4 regions of the Brevibacillus sp. Leaf182 genome follow, and region 2 is predicted to be linked to each of the others. Evidence: riboswitches for the same ligand, from Rfam matches in the RefSeq annotation. Region 2 holds a riboswitch; each other region holds the start of a gene.
The links. Region 2 has a riboswitch for S-adenosylmethionine ahead of ASG16_RS22250 (homoserine dehydrogenase family protein). Riboswitches for the same ligand answer to the same signal wherever they lie in the genome.
Positions count from the first base shown of each region.

Region 1: linked by a shared signal. The riboswitch ahead of ASG16_RS21640 (aminotransferase class I/II-fold pyridoxal phosphate-dependent enzyme) and the one ahead of ASG16_RS22250 (homoserine dehydrogenase family protein) in region 2 are both predicted to bind S-adenosylmethionine.
Region 3: linked by a shared signal. The riboswitch ahead of ASG16_RS27460 (ABC transporter permease) and the one ahead of ASG16_RS22250 (homoserine dehydrogenase family protein) in region 2 are both predicted to bind S-adenosylmethionine.
Region 4: linked by a shared signal. The riboswitch ahead of ASG16_RS02465 (homocysteine synthase) and the one ahead of ASG16_RS22250 (homoserine dehydrogenase family protein) in region 2 are both predicted to bind S-adenosylmethionine.

Region 1 is NZ_LMPN02000031.1:39,634-43,844, forward strand. It holds gene ASG16_RS21625 (hypothetical protein) at 1-213, shown strand, start outside; gene ASG16_RS21630 (DUF5665 domain-containing protein) at 223-564, opposite strand; gene ASG16_RS21635 (pyridoxamine 5'-phosphate oxidase family protein) at 703-1,161, shown strand; SAM riboswitch class I at 1,236-1,355, shown strand; gene ASG16_RS21640 (aminotransferase class I/II-fold pyridoxal phosphate-dependent enzyme) at 1,450-2,613, shown strand; gene ASG16_RS21645 (trans-sulfuration enzyme family protein) at 2,610-3,797, shown strand; gene ASG16_RS21650 (YhcN/YlaJ family sporulation lipoprotein) at 3,822-4,211, opposite strand, start outside.
Region 2 is NZ_LMPN02000031.1:166,244-170,454, forward strand. It holds gene ASG16_RS22235 (cyclase family protein) at 1-175, shown strand, start outside; gene ASG16_RS22240 (DinB family protein) at 301-816, shown strand; gene ASG16_RS22245 (methylated-DNA--[protein]-cysteine S-methyltransferase) at 824-1,315, shown strand; cobalamin riboswitch at 1,349-1,553, shown strand; gene ASG16_RS31565 (hypothetical protein) at 1,713-1,847, shown strand; SAM riboswitch class I at 1,942-2,048, shown strand; SAM riboswitch class I at 2,115-2,226, shown strand; gene ASG16_RS22250 (homoserine dehydrogenase family protein) at 2,313-3,578, shown strand; gene ASG16_RS22255 (CapA family protein) at 3,638-4,211, opposite strand, start outside.
Region 3 is NZ_LMPN02000036.1:238,503-242,713, reverse strand. It holds gene ASG16_RS27470 (ABC transporter ATP-binding protein) at 1-623, opposite strand, end outside; gene ASG16_RS27465 (ABC transporter permease) at 637-1,584, opposite strand; gene ASG16_RS27460 (ABC transporter permease) at 1,589-2,521, opposite strand; SAM riboswitch class I at 2,631-2,735, opposite strand; gene ASG16_RS27455 (sulfite exporter TauE/SafE family protein) at 2,858-3,649, opposite strand; gene ASG16_RS27450 (MBL fold metallo-hydrolase) at 3,681-4,211, opposite strand, start outside.
Region 4 is NZ_LMPN02000014.1:77,980-82,190, reverse strand. It holds gene ASG16_RS02475 (MFS transporter) at 1-198, opposite strand, end outside; gene ASG16_RS02470 (ArsR/SmtB family transcription factor) at 195-1,244, opposite strand; gene ASG16_RS02465 (homocysteine synthase) at 1,398-2,702, opposite strand; SAM riboswitch class I at 2,794-2,900, opposite strand; gene ASG16_RS02460 (rhodanese-like domain-containing protein) at 3,213-3,524, shown strand; gene ASG16_RS02455 (SCO family protein) at 3,607-4,211, shown strand, end outside.

The DNA of each region.
Region 1 (4,211 bases), 130 kb from region 2:
TTAAGCACAAAAGTCATTGTCGAGCCTGTGAAGCCAACAGACGAGGATGAAGACGACGATGATGACAAAAAGAAAAAAGAAAAAGGGAAGCAGAAAGATAAGCATCCCAACGGCAACGCGTATGGCTATTGGAAAAAGCACGACAAACATCATGATGACGATAATGATCAGGACGATGACGACGACGAAGATCATGACGACGACAGAGACTAGTCTCTAGCGTTAAGGTCGCTGCTTGTAAGTCTCGACGTACTCCACCAATTGTCTGATGTAATCCCCGAGAATGGGGATTGAAAGAAATTGCGTCAAGAGGGAGCCGAGGAAAGCCAAAACGATAGCAGTACCAATCGTCAATCCCAGACCCCGGGCAAGACCTGCGAGGAAATTGATCCAGAGCAGCTTGCGCGGGGCTGTGTAATTTTGGATCACGTCTGCTAGTCGAATATCTTCCAGGAACATTGCAATTTTATGCATCCGCTCATTTACCTTCCGAACTTCCTGAAGCTCTTCAAGAACTTGGTCAATTTGCTGCATGAGGCGGTCTGTAGGCGACAAGCTGTCCATCCCCTTCCATCATTCGGTATCGTTACCTACCAGTCTAGGGAAAAAGACAACCAGAATCAAGGTGGAGAGGAAACGTTTGCCTATCCGCTATGCGAAGGGTAAAATGAACGTACAAAACGTTTGTTAGGAGGCTTTGAAATGGCTGAAACTGTTTCCCAATCTCTTTCCGAAGATTTATTCCAGCTCTTGCAAAAGGAGCGTTTTGTTACCTTGGGCACAGTAGATCATGAGTCAGGGGCACCATCGCTCAGCTCCTTGTCCTGGACGTATGCTGTCAGCGCCGATACGATTCGTTTTGCCGTGGATAATCGCTCACGTATTTTGGCTAATATTGCGAAGGAACCGCAAGTTGTCCTGCATTTGATCGGTGCCGGCTCATCTTTTGCCATTAATGGTCGTGCCACCGTCAAAACAGACCGACTGGAAGGTGTTCCGCTCAAGCTGGCCATGGCAGAAATCAAAATTGAGGCCGTTCGTGATATTATGTTTTATGGTTCCCGTATTTCCGTAGAACCACAATATGAAAAGACGTATGACAAAAACGCGGCAGCGAAGCTGGACAATCAAGTTATGACCGCCTTGAAAGATGCAAATTAACGGGTGGAAATAAATTGTTGACAAGAATCCTGCCGATCCTTTAGTATTAGGTTCAATCGAATTGAATAGCAATCTTCTTATCCAGAGCGGCGGAGGGACTGGCCCGATGATGCCCGGCAACCAATCACCTGTATATTAACAGGGAGATAATGGTGCTAATTCCTGCAGAGTTATCAAACTCTGAAAGATGAGAAGGATTTGCTTACGGCGACGTAAACAAAGCCTTCTTTCAGAGGAAAGAGGGCTTTTTTGATGCCCTCGTACACTATTGGAGGGAGAGAAACAGACATGAAATTGGAAACAAAGTTGATTCAGGCGGGAGTAGGCAGAGACGAAAAAACAGGGGCGGTGAGCTTTCCTGTTTACTATGCAACGGCTTATCGCCATCCTGCCTTGGGCCAGAGCACTGGATATGATTATACACGCACAGCTAATCCTACTCGCACCATATTGGAGGAGACCATCGCTGAAGCGGAATCAGGGGATGCAGGATTCGCTTGCGCCTCAGGAATGGCTGCTGTTCATACTGTCATGGGCTTGTTTTCCCAAGGGGATCATCTGATCGTTTCACTCGATCTGTACGGGGGAACCTATCGATTGTTCGAGCAAGTGCTCTCTCGCTACGGTCTGACGTTTTCATACGTGGATTTGCGTGACATAGGTGCACTCAAAAATGCGATTCTTCCAAATACAAAGGCCATCTTCGTTGAGACACCAACCAATCCGCTCATGCAGATTACCGATATTCGAGCAGTAACGCAATTGGCGAAGCAGCACGGGCTCCTCACGATTGTAGACAACACATTCTTAACCCCGTATTGTCAACGCCCACTAGAGCTTGGTGCAGATATCGTCTTACATAGTGCGACCAAGTATTTGGCAGGACATAATGATGTGCTGGCTGGACTCATCGTCACAAAGGGGGGAGAGTTGTCGGAAAAAATCCGGTTTTTGCACAATTCAATCGGTGCAGTGCTCGGACCACAAGATTGTTGGCTGCTCGTTCGCGGGATGAAAACATTGGCATTGCGGATGGAGCGCCATCAATCCAATGCCTTGATTGTAGCGGAAAAGCTGCGTGAGCATCCAGCAGTTGCGGAGGTGTTTTATCCAGGTCTGCCCGAGCATCCGGGGCATGAGATCCAGGTGAATCAAGCGACTGGGCATAGTGGGATGGTATCGTTCCGTGTACGTGATGCAGAGCAGGTGGGATTGTTTTTGCAAAATCTGCAAATTGTGTCCTTTGCCGAAAGTCTGGGTGGCGTCGAGTCATTGTGTACGTATCCGGCGACGCAGACTCACGCCGATATCCCGCAAGAAGTACGAGAGCATGTCGGTGTTTGTGATCGATTGTTGCGACTGTCGGTTGGCATCGAGCATCCAGATGATGTCGTAGCCGATTTGTTTCAGGCATTGAATGCTAGTTTGGTCGTAGGGGGGAGTGTACGATGAATTTTGCAACCAAGCTCCTCCACGGTTCAACTTGCATTGACCCGTTCACAGGTGCGTCGTCGGTTCCGATTTATCAGGCTTCCACGTTTCATCAGGCTGATATCGATCAGCCAGGTACATTTGATTATGCCAGATCAGGCAATCCGACCAGGCAGGCTTTGGAGGAAGCCATTGCGTCTCTGGAGGGAGGCGCACGCGGTTTCGCGTTCTCATCTGGCATGGCTGCCATTTCCAGCGTGTTCATGTTGTTTTCAGCTGGAGACCATGTTGTAGTGGCGGAAGATGTATACGGTGGCACGTTTCGGTTTTTGACAAAGGTATTGTCGAGAATGGGCATCTCCGTTACGTTCGTGGATGCAACAGATACAGAAGCCGTTCGTGCGGCCATTACACCGGCGACGAAAGGGGTATACCTGGAGAGTCCCTCCAATCCCACCTTAAAGGTGACAGACATTGCAGCAGTTTCTCGTATCGCAAAGGAGCACAACTTGCTCGTCATAGTCGATAATACGTTTCTTACCCCGTATTACCAGCGGCCATTAGAGCTTGGCGCGGATGTGGTCATTCATAGTGCAACGAAGTTTATCGGAGGGCATAGCGACGTCGTGGCAGGTCTGGCTGTAACCAGAGAGGCTGCGTTGGGGGAGCAGCTCTACTTTATCCAGAATGGCATGGGAGCGATTCTGGGTGTGCAGGATTGCTGGCTCGTGATGCGTGGGCTCAAAACATTGAAAGCCCGATTGGATGTGAGCACGAAAACAGCCGCAAGCTTGGCTGACTGGTTATCTTCGCATCCACAAGTAAGCGGAGTCTACTATACAGGACTGGCGGATCATCCCGGTCATTTGATTCAAACACAACAAGCGACGGGTCATGGGGCTGTTCTTTCTTTTGATGTAGGGAACCGCGAGCGAGCAAAAGCGTTGTTTGATCGCGTAAAATTGCCGATTGTGGCTGTCAGCCTCGGGGCAGTCGAAACGATTCTCTCGTACCCAGCTACGATGTCACATGCAGCGATGCCTGCTGAGGAAAGAGCAGCAAGGGGAATCACAGATGGTTTGATCAGGTTGTCAGCCGGTTTAGAGGATTTCGATGATTTAGTGGCAGATTTGAAGCAAGCTTTGGATCATTTACCATCTGAAACACCAGTCTATAAAGAAAAAGAGGTATTCTCCCGGGCTTAAATCCGGGGGGATACCTCTTTTCTGTTAAGGTGTTCCTGTACGATTTGCGTTGATCTTGTTTTGTCCTTGCGGCTCTTTGTGCATGCGTTTTTCTTTTACTTGAGAAGGGGTTTCTTCGCGAGGCTGCACACTGCGCGGCAGTTGGGGAATGATCCGACCTACGATATCTGCCAACTCTTCCGTGATTCCAGCAACAGGATGGCCGCGACGAATATCATCTCTCATTTCACGTAACCGCTGTACGATAGCAGGGTCTGCCGTTACGACAGCGTTCGCTCCTTGAGGGTCTTCTTTCAGTGCTTCCGCAACCGTATACTTAATGACGCCGACTTCTGGGCGATCCAGATTCGGGTCCACAGTGATACCGACTACGGCATATTTGCCCAAGACCACAGCAGTCGCGCTGTGTACCCT
Region 2 (4,211 bases):
AGGACACCCCACACATAAAAAGCTGTTTGCAGCGGGAGTCATTGTCGTGGAAGGATTGCGGCTAGCAGAGGTCCCGCCAGGCGAGTATTTTCTGGTAGCTGCACCACTCAAGCTGATCGGCACGGATGCAGCCCCGGCAAGGGTTCTACTGTTTGAAGGCTTACATAGCGTATAATGGTGAAGCTCACCCGCCTGTGAGGATTAGGCGGGTTCGTTCGTATTGGACAAGAAATGCTTGGCTGAGGATGCATAGTGGTATAATTTGTCTATCCAAACTGAATGAAGAGGAGTGGGAAATACATGCTCAAACGACCAGAGCAGGATGAATACGCTGCATATTTTGATTATTATATTGGACTTGTACCGGAGGGGGATCTGCAAACGATCCTCACACAACAAGGAGAGAGGCAAGTCGCGTTATTTTCGTCACTAGCGCCTGAGCAAATTGATTATCGGTATGCGCCAGGCAAATGGACGGTAAAAGAGGTTTTGGGTCATCTCATCGATGCAGAACGCATCATGAGCTATCGCTTGCTGAGAATCGCGAGAGGAGATCAGACACCCCTCGCTGGTTTTGATGAGAATGCTTTTGTCGAACACGGGTGTTTTCAGCGAAGAGACCTCTCTGATTTAGTGGAAGAGTATAAGGCCGTTCGGGCTTCCACCATCGCGCAGGTTCGCGGAATCTCTCCAGAAGCGTGGTTGCGTACAGGCCTTGCCAACGGAAACAAGCTATCTGCAAGGACGTTGGCCTATGTGATTGCTGGACATGAAGCTCACCACAGAACCATTTTGAAAGATCGGTATCTAGGGTAGGTCTTGTATGGAGAGATTACAGACAATTGATTATGTTTCGCCACTCGGCATCTTGGAAATCAGTGGGACAGAAGACGGGGTATGTTCGATCATGTTCACAGATCGGGACGAACCCATTTTGCGTGAACAAGAAGACAAATGTCTAGAGCCTCTCCTCGTTTGTCGGCAACAGTTGGACGAATATTTTTCCGGCGAGAGACAGTCCTTTTCTGTTCCCCTGTGTATGAAAGGGACAGACTTTCAGAAAACAGTCTGGCACACATTGACCACCCTTCCCTATGCGCACAAGATTACGTACACGGAGCTAGCCGCGTTGATTGGGAAGGAAAATGCGGTGAGGGCTGTCGGGAATGCCAACGGAAAAAATCGGCTGAACATCATCGTACCCTGTCACAGAATTATAGGAGCAAACGGGAGTTTAACAGGCTATTCGGGTGGCTTGTGGCGAAAGGAATGGCTACTGGCCCACGAGCAATGTTCGCAAAACAAGGAAAAATAAGGTAGAATCTGAGAATAGTAGTGAGAAAAGACAATTTCATAGATGGAAACAGGTTCCTTAGGGCGTACCAATTCGCCAAAAGGATAATAGGGAAGCTCGGTGCAATTCCGACACGGTCCCGCCACTGTAAGAGGAGAGTCAGCGTCCAACGAGCCACTGGTCTATCAAAATAGACGGGGAAGGCGACGCTAGACGATGAACCCATAGTCAGGAGACCTGCCTGTTTCGACGACACTGATAGACCTACGGGAGATAGGGAGGTGTTAGAGATGGCTTGCAAAAAACAGCGAGTGGACAAGTGCGTCCCTCCTTTTCTGGCATTTTCTAACGATCGTCACGGTCGAACGGAAAATGCTCTTTTTATTTTGGGCAGGATAAAAGAAAAGGAGGGCGTGCGATGATGCAACTTATGATTTGCCAATGGTGCGGATATGTCGAGGAACAAGAGCTGCCTGAGGAATGCCAGGAGGGCGTGTTTCATTGCACTTGCTGCAGTATGGAAGAGGTAGAAAGTCTGTTCACCCACAATTGAAAGTCTGGCCAAATCAGCTTGCAATCAGAAAAGAAAGAATTTTGTTGACGCTTGCCTTGGAATTTCTTAGAATAAAGCTCAACAGCATAAATGGTTCTTATCCAGAGAGGTGGAGGGTCTGGCCCGATGAAGCCCAGCAACCGTTGCATATTGCGACAAGGTGCCAATTCCTGCGAGACGTTTCGTCTCGATAGATAAGAAGCGGGTTACTCCATTAGTAGATGAACCTTCTTCTTAGCGAAGAAGGTTTTTTTCAATTTCATATTTTCTTTATCCAGAGAGGTGGAGGGACTGGCCCGATGAAGCCCGGCAACCGTCACGCATATTTTGTGACAAGGTGCCAATTCCTGCAGGACATATACGTCCTGGTAGATAAGGAGGAGGAGCAGTAGCTGCTAACAAGCCTTCTTCTTATCGAAGATGGCTTTTCTTTTTATCTAAAATTCGGGGTATGGGGTGGTCAGGATGAGTGCAGAAGTGGTACGCGTGGGATTATTGGGATTGGGGACAGTGGGTGGAGGCGTAATCAAAACAATCCGTTCGCAACAGGAGAAGCTGGCTTCTCGTCTGGGTAAACGAATTGAGATCGTCAAGGCATTGGTGCGTGACTCGGAAAAAGAGCGGGCGGTTCCTATCGACCCGACTTTACTGACAACAGACTTTGAGGATGTATTGAACAGCGATGTGGATATCGTGGTGGAGGTCATGGGCGGTGTAGAACCTACCTATGACTACGTCCGTGCTTTCATCGAAAAGGGATGCCATGTAGTAACTGCCAACAAAGAACTTCTGGCGAAAAAAGGAACAGAGCTAGTCGATTTGGCCAATCAGCATCAAGTGCATCTTGCCTATGAAGCGAGTGTGGCAGGGGGCATCCCGATCTTGAGCGTGCTCCGGCAGTTCCTGCGCACGAACGATATTCAAGGTGTTCGCGGTATTCTCAACGGAACAACGAACTTCATTTTGACGAAAATGGAGGCAGAGCAGCTCTCTTACCAGGAGGTGCTCAAGCAAGCGCAGGAGCTGGGCTATGCGGAAGCAGACCCTCGTTCGGATGTAGAAGGCTTTGATGCCATGTACAAGTTGTATATCTTGGCACAGCTTGTTTACGGAGAATCACTGCCTTTAGCAGATGTTGTTCGCAAAGGAATTGCAGATTTGTCAGCAGGTCACATTCGGATTGCGAGCGAGCTGGGATACCGGATCAAGCTGATCGCGCAGGCCTATCAAGCTGAGAAAGGAATTCGCCTATCTGTTGAACCAACCATGCTTCCGCTGAGCCATCCGTTGGCGCAAATCCACGACGCGTTTAATGCTGTACAGCTATCCGGCAACATCGTGGGAGACTTGTTGTTTACAGGAAGAGGGGCAGGAGAGCTCCCTACAGCGAGTGCTGTCGTCGAGGATTTGGCCTATTTATTGACACAGCCATTCACACCGCATCCTACCTGGAAAGAAAAAACGGCTGCCAAAGCTGGTGTCACGGTGGACTCGGAAGAACACGTCCTGTGTTATATGGAGGGCTCATGTCATACTGCTACGCCAGACCGTGTCTTGCATTTCCTTCAGCAGGCAGGAGTCAACGTGCATAAACTAAAGGTCCAATTCGACTTGGGAGGCGTCTTGCGCGCAGGTTTGATCGTGACAGGAATCAGTGAAGAGCACGAGTCCCTATTGAAAAATGATTTTGGCTTAGAAGTGCGCTGCTTCCCGATTATCGAATCTGCGTAAGAAAAAGGAATCACAAGAAGAGCCGTATTTCTGGTTAGCTAGAAACACGGCTTCTTTTGTCAGGGGGCAGTCTCCACCGCTTTTGCACGCGGCTGTACACGCCCGTCGCTTTGGATGTCAACACTCACAGAAATGGATTCAATCCGTTTTAGCAGGGCAGCGCCGTTGCTTTCATTCATGGGTACAGCTTGTCCCAATTCTGCGTGAAACGGAAGCATCGTCAGCTCACAATCACCACTTTTCGTACAGCTTGCTTGCAGAACCATCGTTTCCCAAGTCTTGGGTTCGTTTGATCGTGTGAAAATGAAATTGCCGAGACTGTACGCAATCCATTTGTCGTTGTATCGTTCAAAGCCTTGAAGGACATGAGGATGACCGCCAACAATCAAATCTGCACCAGCATCGATGTAGGCACGAGACAACTCTTTTTGATGATCGACAGGATAATCGGAGCGTTCCTTGCCCCAGTGTGCAATCACCACGACGAGATCTGCTTGGTTGTTCGCATCTTGGATCGCTTTCACTGCTAGCGTAGGATCATAGGAAGCGGCCATACCTGCCTGGGAATTCCCTGCATACCAGCTCGTTTCGGGAATGACCCTGCTGAAGCCGAGAATCGCGATCTTGATGCCG
Region 3 (4,211 bases), on a different contig from region 2:
GACGTGTTTAACTGCTCCTGCAACTCCCTCATCAGACGAAGAATCTGTGCCTGAATGGTCACGTCGAGCGCTGTCGTCGGTTCGTCGGCGACAACCAACTGCGGTTGGCAAGCAAGCGCCATAGCGATTCCAACACGCTGCCGCATGCCTCCGCTTAGCTCGTGCGGATATTGTTCAAAACGCCTCGCCGCTTCCGGAATGCCCACTCTCTCTAGCAGTTTCAGTGTCTCTTCCTTTGCTTGCGACTTCGTCTGCTTTCGATGTTTGATCAGCCCTTCCGCAATCTGTAAACCGATTTTCATCGTGGGGTTCAGCGAAGTCATCGGGTCTTGGAAAATCATGCCGATCTGCGAGCCGCGAACCTGCTGCCATTCCAGCTTCGTCAGCCCAGTCAGTTCACGCCCGCGAAACCGAATGCTGCCACCTTTTACCTGACCGGATCGCGGCGGAATCATCCCCATCAATGCCCGAGCAGTCACACTTTTTCCGCATCCGCTTTCCCCGACAATCGCCAGCGTCTCTCCTTCCTTCACAGAAAAGGAAACCCCTCTTACTGCCTGCACCTCTCCACCGTACGTGCGAAAGGAGACGCGTAGCTGATCTACTTCCAACAATGGTTTCACGATGTACTCCTCCTCATTTCCTGATCCGCGGGTCCAGTGCGTCCTGCAAACCGTCCCCGAGTGCATTGCACGCGAACATGGTAAGCGAAATCATGAATCCCGGAAAAAACAGCCGCCACCACTGTCCGCTCAGCATAACCGCCAGCGCGTCGTTAGCCATGGTTCCCCAGCTAGCGGTTGGCGCCTGTACACCCAGCCCAAGAAAGCTGAGAAACGATTCGGCGAAAATCGCGTGCGGGATCGTAAAAGTCAGGTTGACGATGATGACGCCGATCGTATTCGGCAGCAGATGCTTCCTGATGATTTTGGCATGCGAGGTACCCAGCTTTTCTGCCGCCAGTACAAACTCCTGACGCTTGATCTGCATGATTTGCCCTCTGACCAGGCGCGCCATGCCGACCCAGCCGGTTAGTGAAAGGGCAATAATGATCGTTGTGAGACCAGGCTCCAGAACCACCATCAGCAGGATTACCACTAGCAGATACGGAATGCTGTATAGAATTTCAGCTAACCGCATCAGGATGTTGTCCACACGATCTCCCAGCTTGTTCCTCCCTGCCATGTAACCAGATATCCCGCCGATGATTACGCCGATCACTAGGTCAATGGCAGCTGCCGCCACACCAATAAACAAAGAGATTTGACCACCTACCCAGGTACGTGCCCACATGTCCCGACCCAAGTCATCCGTTCCAAACCAGTGCTCGCCCGACAGTGGCAGATTACCCTTCGTCAATGACTGTTCATGCGGGCTATGGGGTACGAGCATCGGTCCGATGATCGAGAGAGTCACCACTGCTGCGAGCAGGAAAAACCCGAGCATGGCCAGCTTGTTGTGGAATACTCGCTGCAATACCTCCTGCCAGTACCCTAGGCTGGGACGTTCGCGAATTCCTTCGGATAGTCGGTTTCGGTCTACTGGTCGAAACAGGGAGTCTAGCTGTGTTGCCTGATTGGCCATGTCGTTACTTCCCTCCACTCGTCAATCTGATGCGCGGGTCAATCACCCGATACAGCAGGTCGATGATGTACAAAGTAAAAATGAGCACAAAGCTGTAAAACACGGTCGTCCCCAAAATAACGGGGTAATCGCGGTTAAAAATGCTTTCCACGAAGTATTTGCCGAGCCCGGGAATGGCGAAAATCTTTTCCACCACAAAGGTTCCGGTCATCAGGTTGGCAAACAGTGGTCCGATAAAGGTAAGAACCGGCAGTATGGCATTGCGCATCCCGTGTCTAATGACAATGGAAAAGGTGCCAAGCCCTTTCGCCTCCGCCGTACTTATGTATTCCTGTTGCCAAACCTCAAGCATGCTGGCTCGTACGAAACGAGCGATAATGGCAAGCGGACCGATAGCGAGCGCAAGCGTTGGAAGAATCGAGTGTTCCCAGCTCCCCCACGCAGCAACAGGAAGAAGCTCCCATTTGACCGCCAAGTACTTAATCAACAGTGGCGCCAGAATAAAACTGGGGACAGAGATCCCGATGATGGCTGCAAACATAGATAAGAAATCCAGCGTTCGATTGTGATAGAGTGCCGCTACGATTCCGAGTGTGATTCCACCTGCCAGCGCGACAATAAACGACTGGAGTCCCAGAACAGCCGAGGCGGGAAATCCCTCTGCAATCAACGTGTTCACATCCCTCGTCTTGGACTGGATAGATGGCCCCAAGTCAAACTGTAGTAAACCTTTCAGATAGAGCAGGTACTGTACCGTGATTGGCTGATCCAGGTTGTACTCCGCCCGCATGTTCTTTACCACTTCTTCTGGAAGCATTTTGGCGTCAGACGCGAACGGGTCACCCGGAATCAGGTGCATGGTCACAAACGTCACCGTGACAATAATCCACAGCGTAACGATCATAAGAAAGCCACGCTTGACCGCATAATGAAGCACATTGTTTCCTCCTTTGTATAATAGTAAGTAAATAGATGTGAATACTACGAATTATAAATACAGAAAACCCCTCTCCGAAAAGAAGAGGGGTAATTGCACGGTTCCCACCTTCTCATCTCGCAGAATTACTCCGCAGGAATTAGCACCGTAAGGTCAATTAGACCAAGGTTGCCGGGTTTCATCGGGCCAGTCCCTCCACCACTCTCGATAAGAATGTTCTATGAAATTTTGTTTCATCGTAAAATTCTTTTTTATCTTATCATTTTACTCGGATATGTCAATGCTGTTCAATGACAATTGATTTTTCTTTATTTTATTTATGAAAAAAGTAAATCTTCACACACGTTTGAATAGGAGGATGTCAGCCCAAATCTTAATCGTGGTGGCTAGGATCAACAAGGCAAGAATGGTTTGGAGAATCCGTGTGTCCAAACGTTTGCTGACCATCGTACCCAGTGGCGCTGCCATGATACTGGCGATTACCATGATCACGGATGGCCACAGCAATATGTCCCCCGCCATCCCTTTCCCTACCGTCGAACCGATGGAAGAAAGAAAGGTAATGGCAAGAGATGAAGCTATTGTAACCCTTGTCGGGATCTTAAGGATGATCAACATGATGGGAACCAAAATAAAAGCGCCAGCAGCTCCGACAATTCCTGAGGCGCCTCCGACAATCAAAGCGGATAATACGGCTGTAGGTTTATGAAAGAGAACCTCTGTCTGTTCTCGCTCGTCCACTCGCTTTTTTGGCAGGAACATCAAGATTACAGCAAGGGTAGCCAGGATGGCGTAAACGATATTGATGGCTTCTGCCGAAAGATATTTTCCTCCATATCCCCCAAGCAAGCTCCCGACAATAATTGAACTTCCCATATACAGTACGAGTTGGTAATGAATAAGCTTATCTTTGCGCAGAGTCCAAACAGCAGCTAGGGTGGCAAAAAATACTTGGACTGCACTTATTCCGGATACCTCGTGAGCTGTGTAAGCAACGAATCCAAAGGCGGGCGGAATGTACAGAAGCATCGGATACTTGATGATGGAGCCCCCGATTCCGACGAGACCAGAGATAAATGATCCCGCGAAACCGATAACAAACAGTGTGATCACAAGGTCGATAGTCATACGCTCACCCTTTGCAACACCTCACTTCGTTTTATCCTCGTTCTACAACTGCCAAGCCATCTATTTGCCATCTCAAGATTCCGCCGCTCAAATTCATGACATCCTTGAATCCATTTGCCTGAAGAATGCTTGCTCCAATAGCGGAACGAGCACCGGAACGGCACTGTACGAGAAGCGGCTTATCGTGAGGAATTTCCTCCAGCCGCATAGCGAGCGTACCGAGCATGATGTGCTGTGCATCTGGAATGTGTCCTTCCTTCCACTCAGAGAGATTACGTACATCTACTACGTGAACCTCTCCCTTTTTCACCTGTTCGGCAATCTCCAACGGTGTTACCTCTTTGATTGTCTCGAGTGCAGACACTTCGCCTTCCAGTAGCTTGCCGCTGTCGATAAAACCTGTGACATGATCAATCCCTACGGAATGCAAGGCTTGCAAAATCTCATCCAGCTCATCTGGGGTGCCCAGGATATGAACCGGGCGATCGTAATCGACGATCCAGCCCGCCCAGTTGGCAAATGACTTGTGAAAAGGAATGTGAAGTGTTCCCGCCAAATGCCC
Region 4 (4,211 bases), on a different contig from region 2:
CTGAATAGCGAGCGACGGCAAGAAATACAGCAGCCACATCTGTCCGACCGCACCTTGTGAGCCTGTTGCCTGATAGATTAACCAGCTATTGGCGAGGGTACCGAGTGAGGCGCCGAGTTCTGAAATGAGCTGACCGAAAAGAATCCAACGATAAGAACGCTGCTGCCAGACAGAGGCTTGGACCGCGGTTTGGTTCATGGGGTGCTCCTGTCTAGGAATTCATCCCACATCAGGGGAAGCTTGTCCAGGGTATGACGGCGGAGTCTGTAACGGGAGCCTGCTGTTTCAACGAGATGGGCAGACCGCAGCATGGACAGGTGATGGTGCACTGTCGATTTCGCCATGGAGAGTTGATCTGTTATCTCTTGCAGGCTCAGGTCCTTTTCCGCCAGCATTTTGACCATGCGCAGTCTGTGCTCATCTCCGAGTGCTTTTAAGGCTTGCACCAGTGAAGGTGGTGGCTGATTAGGATCTACAGCATCATGCAAATTTTCGTCGGCAACAGGGTAATAAAAAATTTTCGTCCCGACAGCATCGGCCTGTACGGTCCACGGGCGATAAATCGCTTGTGGAATCAGCAATACGCGTGTCACCGCAGGTTCTGGGAGGTAGCTCGATCCCGTCGCATACTCCACCAAGGCTTCCGGGTTGAGCTTTCCTAGTTTGCTTTGCTTTTGCGACCAATCCCGTTCTAGCATACGAACGATCTCTTCCTCACGCGGCTTGATATGCGTGGTATACCAGCCTTCCATCAATCGGAGAATATGACTCCGCAGCTCTTCTGCATCAACGGAAGTAATATGTCCGATATACGATTCAAAAAAGAGATGCGCACGACAAGCTTCCTGTAAAGCGGCGCATTCCTCCTTGTTTCCTTGTGCAGCCTTTCGCCGTGCTTCCTGCATATTTTCACCTAGATAAGGGAGGGCCTCGTATCGGAGCTGTTCTGTTGAGAGCTCTCTGACGTACGAGAGAAAGGAATCCAGATCAGCGAAAGGGCAAAGATCGAGCAGTTGCAAAAGTGTCTTCCATGTGTTGTGTTCCTTCGCATAGTCGACCTCTTGCTGTACAGAGGGTGATAGCTCGTCCAACAGTTGACGCCAGTAGGCAGGAGGGTGTTCCATCGTGTGATGCAATTGATCGTAGGTAGCGGCAGCGATTCCCAAGGCAGCTTCGAATAAAGGAGAATACGAGAGCTCAACCCGATAGGTCGTTCGTTCACTGCCAATGTTCAAAATCTTCATGTGATCATCCTTCCAAAATTTGTACATGATTATGTATTTTATAAATAACGAATGTGAAATTCAACATTTTTCGAATGGAAGTAGAAAAGGAAAAGAAGAATCACAAATCTCTATCCAAAGAGATCATGATTCTTCTTTCTTCAAAAAGTATGGTTAACCTACCGTAGATAATTGAAACGCACGCTGTAGTGCTTGCTCCAGATCAGAGAGGATATCGTCGATCGATTCTGTGCCGACTGAGAGGCGAATAAGTCCCGGGGTCACTCCGGCTGCTACCTGCTCTTCTTCTGTCATCTGCTGATGTGTTGTGCTGGCTGGATGAATGATGAGTGACTTGGAGTCCCCGACATTTGCGAGATGGGAGAACAGCTTCACTGATTCGATCAATGTTTTTCCTGCCTCAACGCCACCGCGAATTCCAAAGGTCAGGATCGCACCAGCACCTTTTGGTAAATACTTTTGTGCCAATTCATGCTGGGAGTCAGACTCCAGCCCCGGATAACTCACCCACTCCACGGCAGAGTGATTGGCGAGGAATTGGGCTACTGCCAAGGCGTTCTGGCTATGCCGCTCGATGCGCAGATGCAGGGTTTCTAATCCTTGCAGGAACAAGAAGGAATTGATTGGGGCGACAGCCGCTCCAATATCGCGCTGGAGCTGGACGCGTGCCTTGATAATATAGGCGAGTGGACCGACTGCCTCTGTATAGACAACACCATGGTAGCTTGGGTCTGGTGTAGTCAGACCTGGGAATTTTCCGTTGTTCCAGTCGAATTTTCCAGAGTCTACGATGATACCGCCTATTGCTGTTCCGTGTCCGCCGATGAATTTGGTAGTGGAGTGCACGACAATATCGGCCCCGTGCTCAAAAGGACGGCATAAAATTGGAGTCGCGAAGGTATTGTCCACGATCAAAGGAACACCATTTTCGTGGGCAATATGGGCGATGGCCTCGATATCAGCGACATCAATGCGCGGATTGCCGATCGTTTCGCAAAACACAGCTTTTGTCTTTTCATTGATATAGGCACGGAAATTTTCCGGATTGGATTGATCAGCAAAATGAACCTTGATACCGAGGCGGGGAAGCGTGTGGGCGAACAGATTGTAGGTACCGCCGTAGAGGCTGCTGGAAGCGACGATCTCGTCTCCTGCATGCGCAATATTTAAGATGGCGAATGTAATGGCAGCTTGCCCAGATGCAGTCGCGAGTGCACCAACTCCACCTTCGAGCAGGGCAACACGCTTCTCAAACACATCCTGGGTCGGATTCATGATACGTGTATAGATGTTCCCAAACTCTTTTAGGCCAAACAGATTGGCTGCATGCTCCGTATCGCGGAAAACATAGGAGGTCGTCTGATAGATCGGAACAGCACGTGAGCCTGTTACAGGGTCAACCTCCTGCCCACCGTGGACCGCAAGTGTTTCTGGCTTCCATTGTTGTTGATCGGACATGTCCATCTCTCCTTTTACTATGGGAAATCGGCTAATAAAAAAACGGAGCATTCTCCTGAGAAGAAGAAGGCTCCGATCATGCACGGGCTTGTGTTCATCTCTCAGAATCACTGGATTCTGCAGGAATTAGCACCATGCAGCTAGTCTGCTGGTTGCCGGGTTTCGTAGGGCCTGTCCCTCCACCGCTCTTGATGAGAAAAAGTTGTTGTCGTAATTGTATGAAAATAAAACCTTGATGTCAACGCATAATCGTAAGTTATCAGGGAGGTTTTTGTGTATATAGGGATGAAAGGTGTTCACTCATGCCATTAATTTGTAACGCTTTTGCCTCAAGCTGTTCACATCCCGTGTGGCTACTGCCGCAGTGAAATAGGAGATAATGGTAGAAAATAGGGAGCATGGATGGATAGTGAAGCCAAGTGCTCTTCGCGTTAGAAAAGTAAAAAAGCGTGTGATATCATGGAGGTGGTTACAACTGATCTGATCGTACATATAGGAGGATAAATAGCGATGAGCCATGGAGTAAAGGAAATTACACCACAAGAGCTGTTGGAAAAGCTGGAAGCCAAAGAGGAACTGCAAGTCATTGATGTACGTGAAGTCGATGAGTGGAATGCAGGTCACATTAAAGAGGCAAAGCTGATCCCACTCGGCTTTTTGCCGCACCGTATCGATGAGCTGGATAAGAACACTCCGATTGTGATGGTTTGCCGTAGTGGTGCCAGAAGCCATAATGCTACAGCGTATTTGAGTGAACAAGGATATGACGTGGCGAATATGGTTGGCGGCATGCTCGCATGGCCAGGTGAAGTGGAACAGTAAGAAGAGATAGAAACAGTGTGAAATGCCTCCCGAGTGTAATCAGGAGGCATCTCGCATGGGACAAGCAGGGAGGAAGCAACCCGTGAGTGAAGGAACACAATTGCAGCAGGAATCTGCGATAAAAAAACATTGGTTTCCTGTGTTAGCTGGTATTATCCTTTTGGCTATCGTCGGAGTATTTGGTTATAAGTACATGACAGAAGAGAAGATCGAAGTGTTGAAGCCCATCGCGGACTTCACCTTAGACAACAGTGACGGAACAACCTACACGTTTAATCAAAGTGCTGGCAAGGTACGGCTGGTCGAGTTTATGTTTACCAAGTGCCCGGATATTTGTCCGGCTACTACGTACAACATGGCCAAGCTGCAAGATCAGTTGAAGGAAAAGGGACTGTTCGGAGACAAAGTAGAGTTTATCTCTATCTCCTTTGACCCTGATAATGATACGCCGGAAGTCTTGCAGGAGTATGCAGCCAAGTTCAAGGCAGATCAGAGTGGCTGGAAGTTCCTGCGCGGGGACGCTCAGGCTGTAGAAAAAGTGACGAAGGACTTTGGTCTGATGGTCATGAAGCAGCCAGATGGATCTTATGCTCATACGGCTCGTATGTTCCTTGTTGATGGAGAGGGAAACATGCGCCGCGCGTACGGGATGGCAGCTGACATGGACATGGAAGTCATGATGAAAGA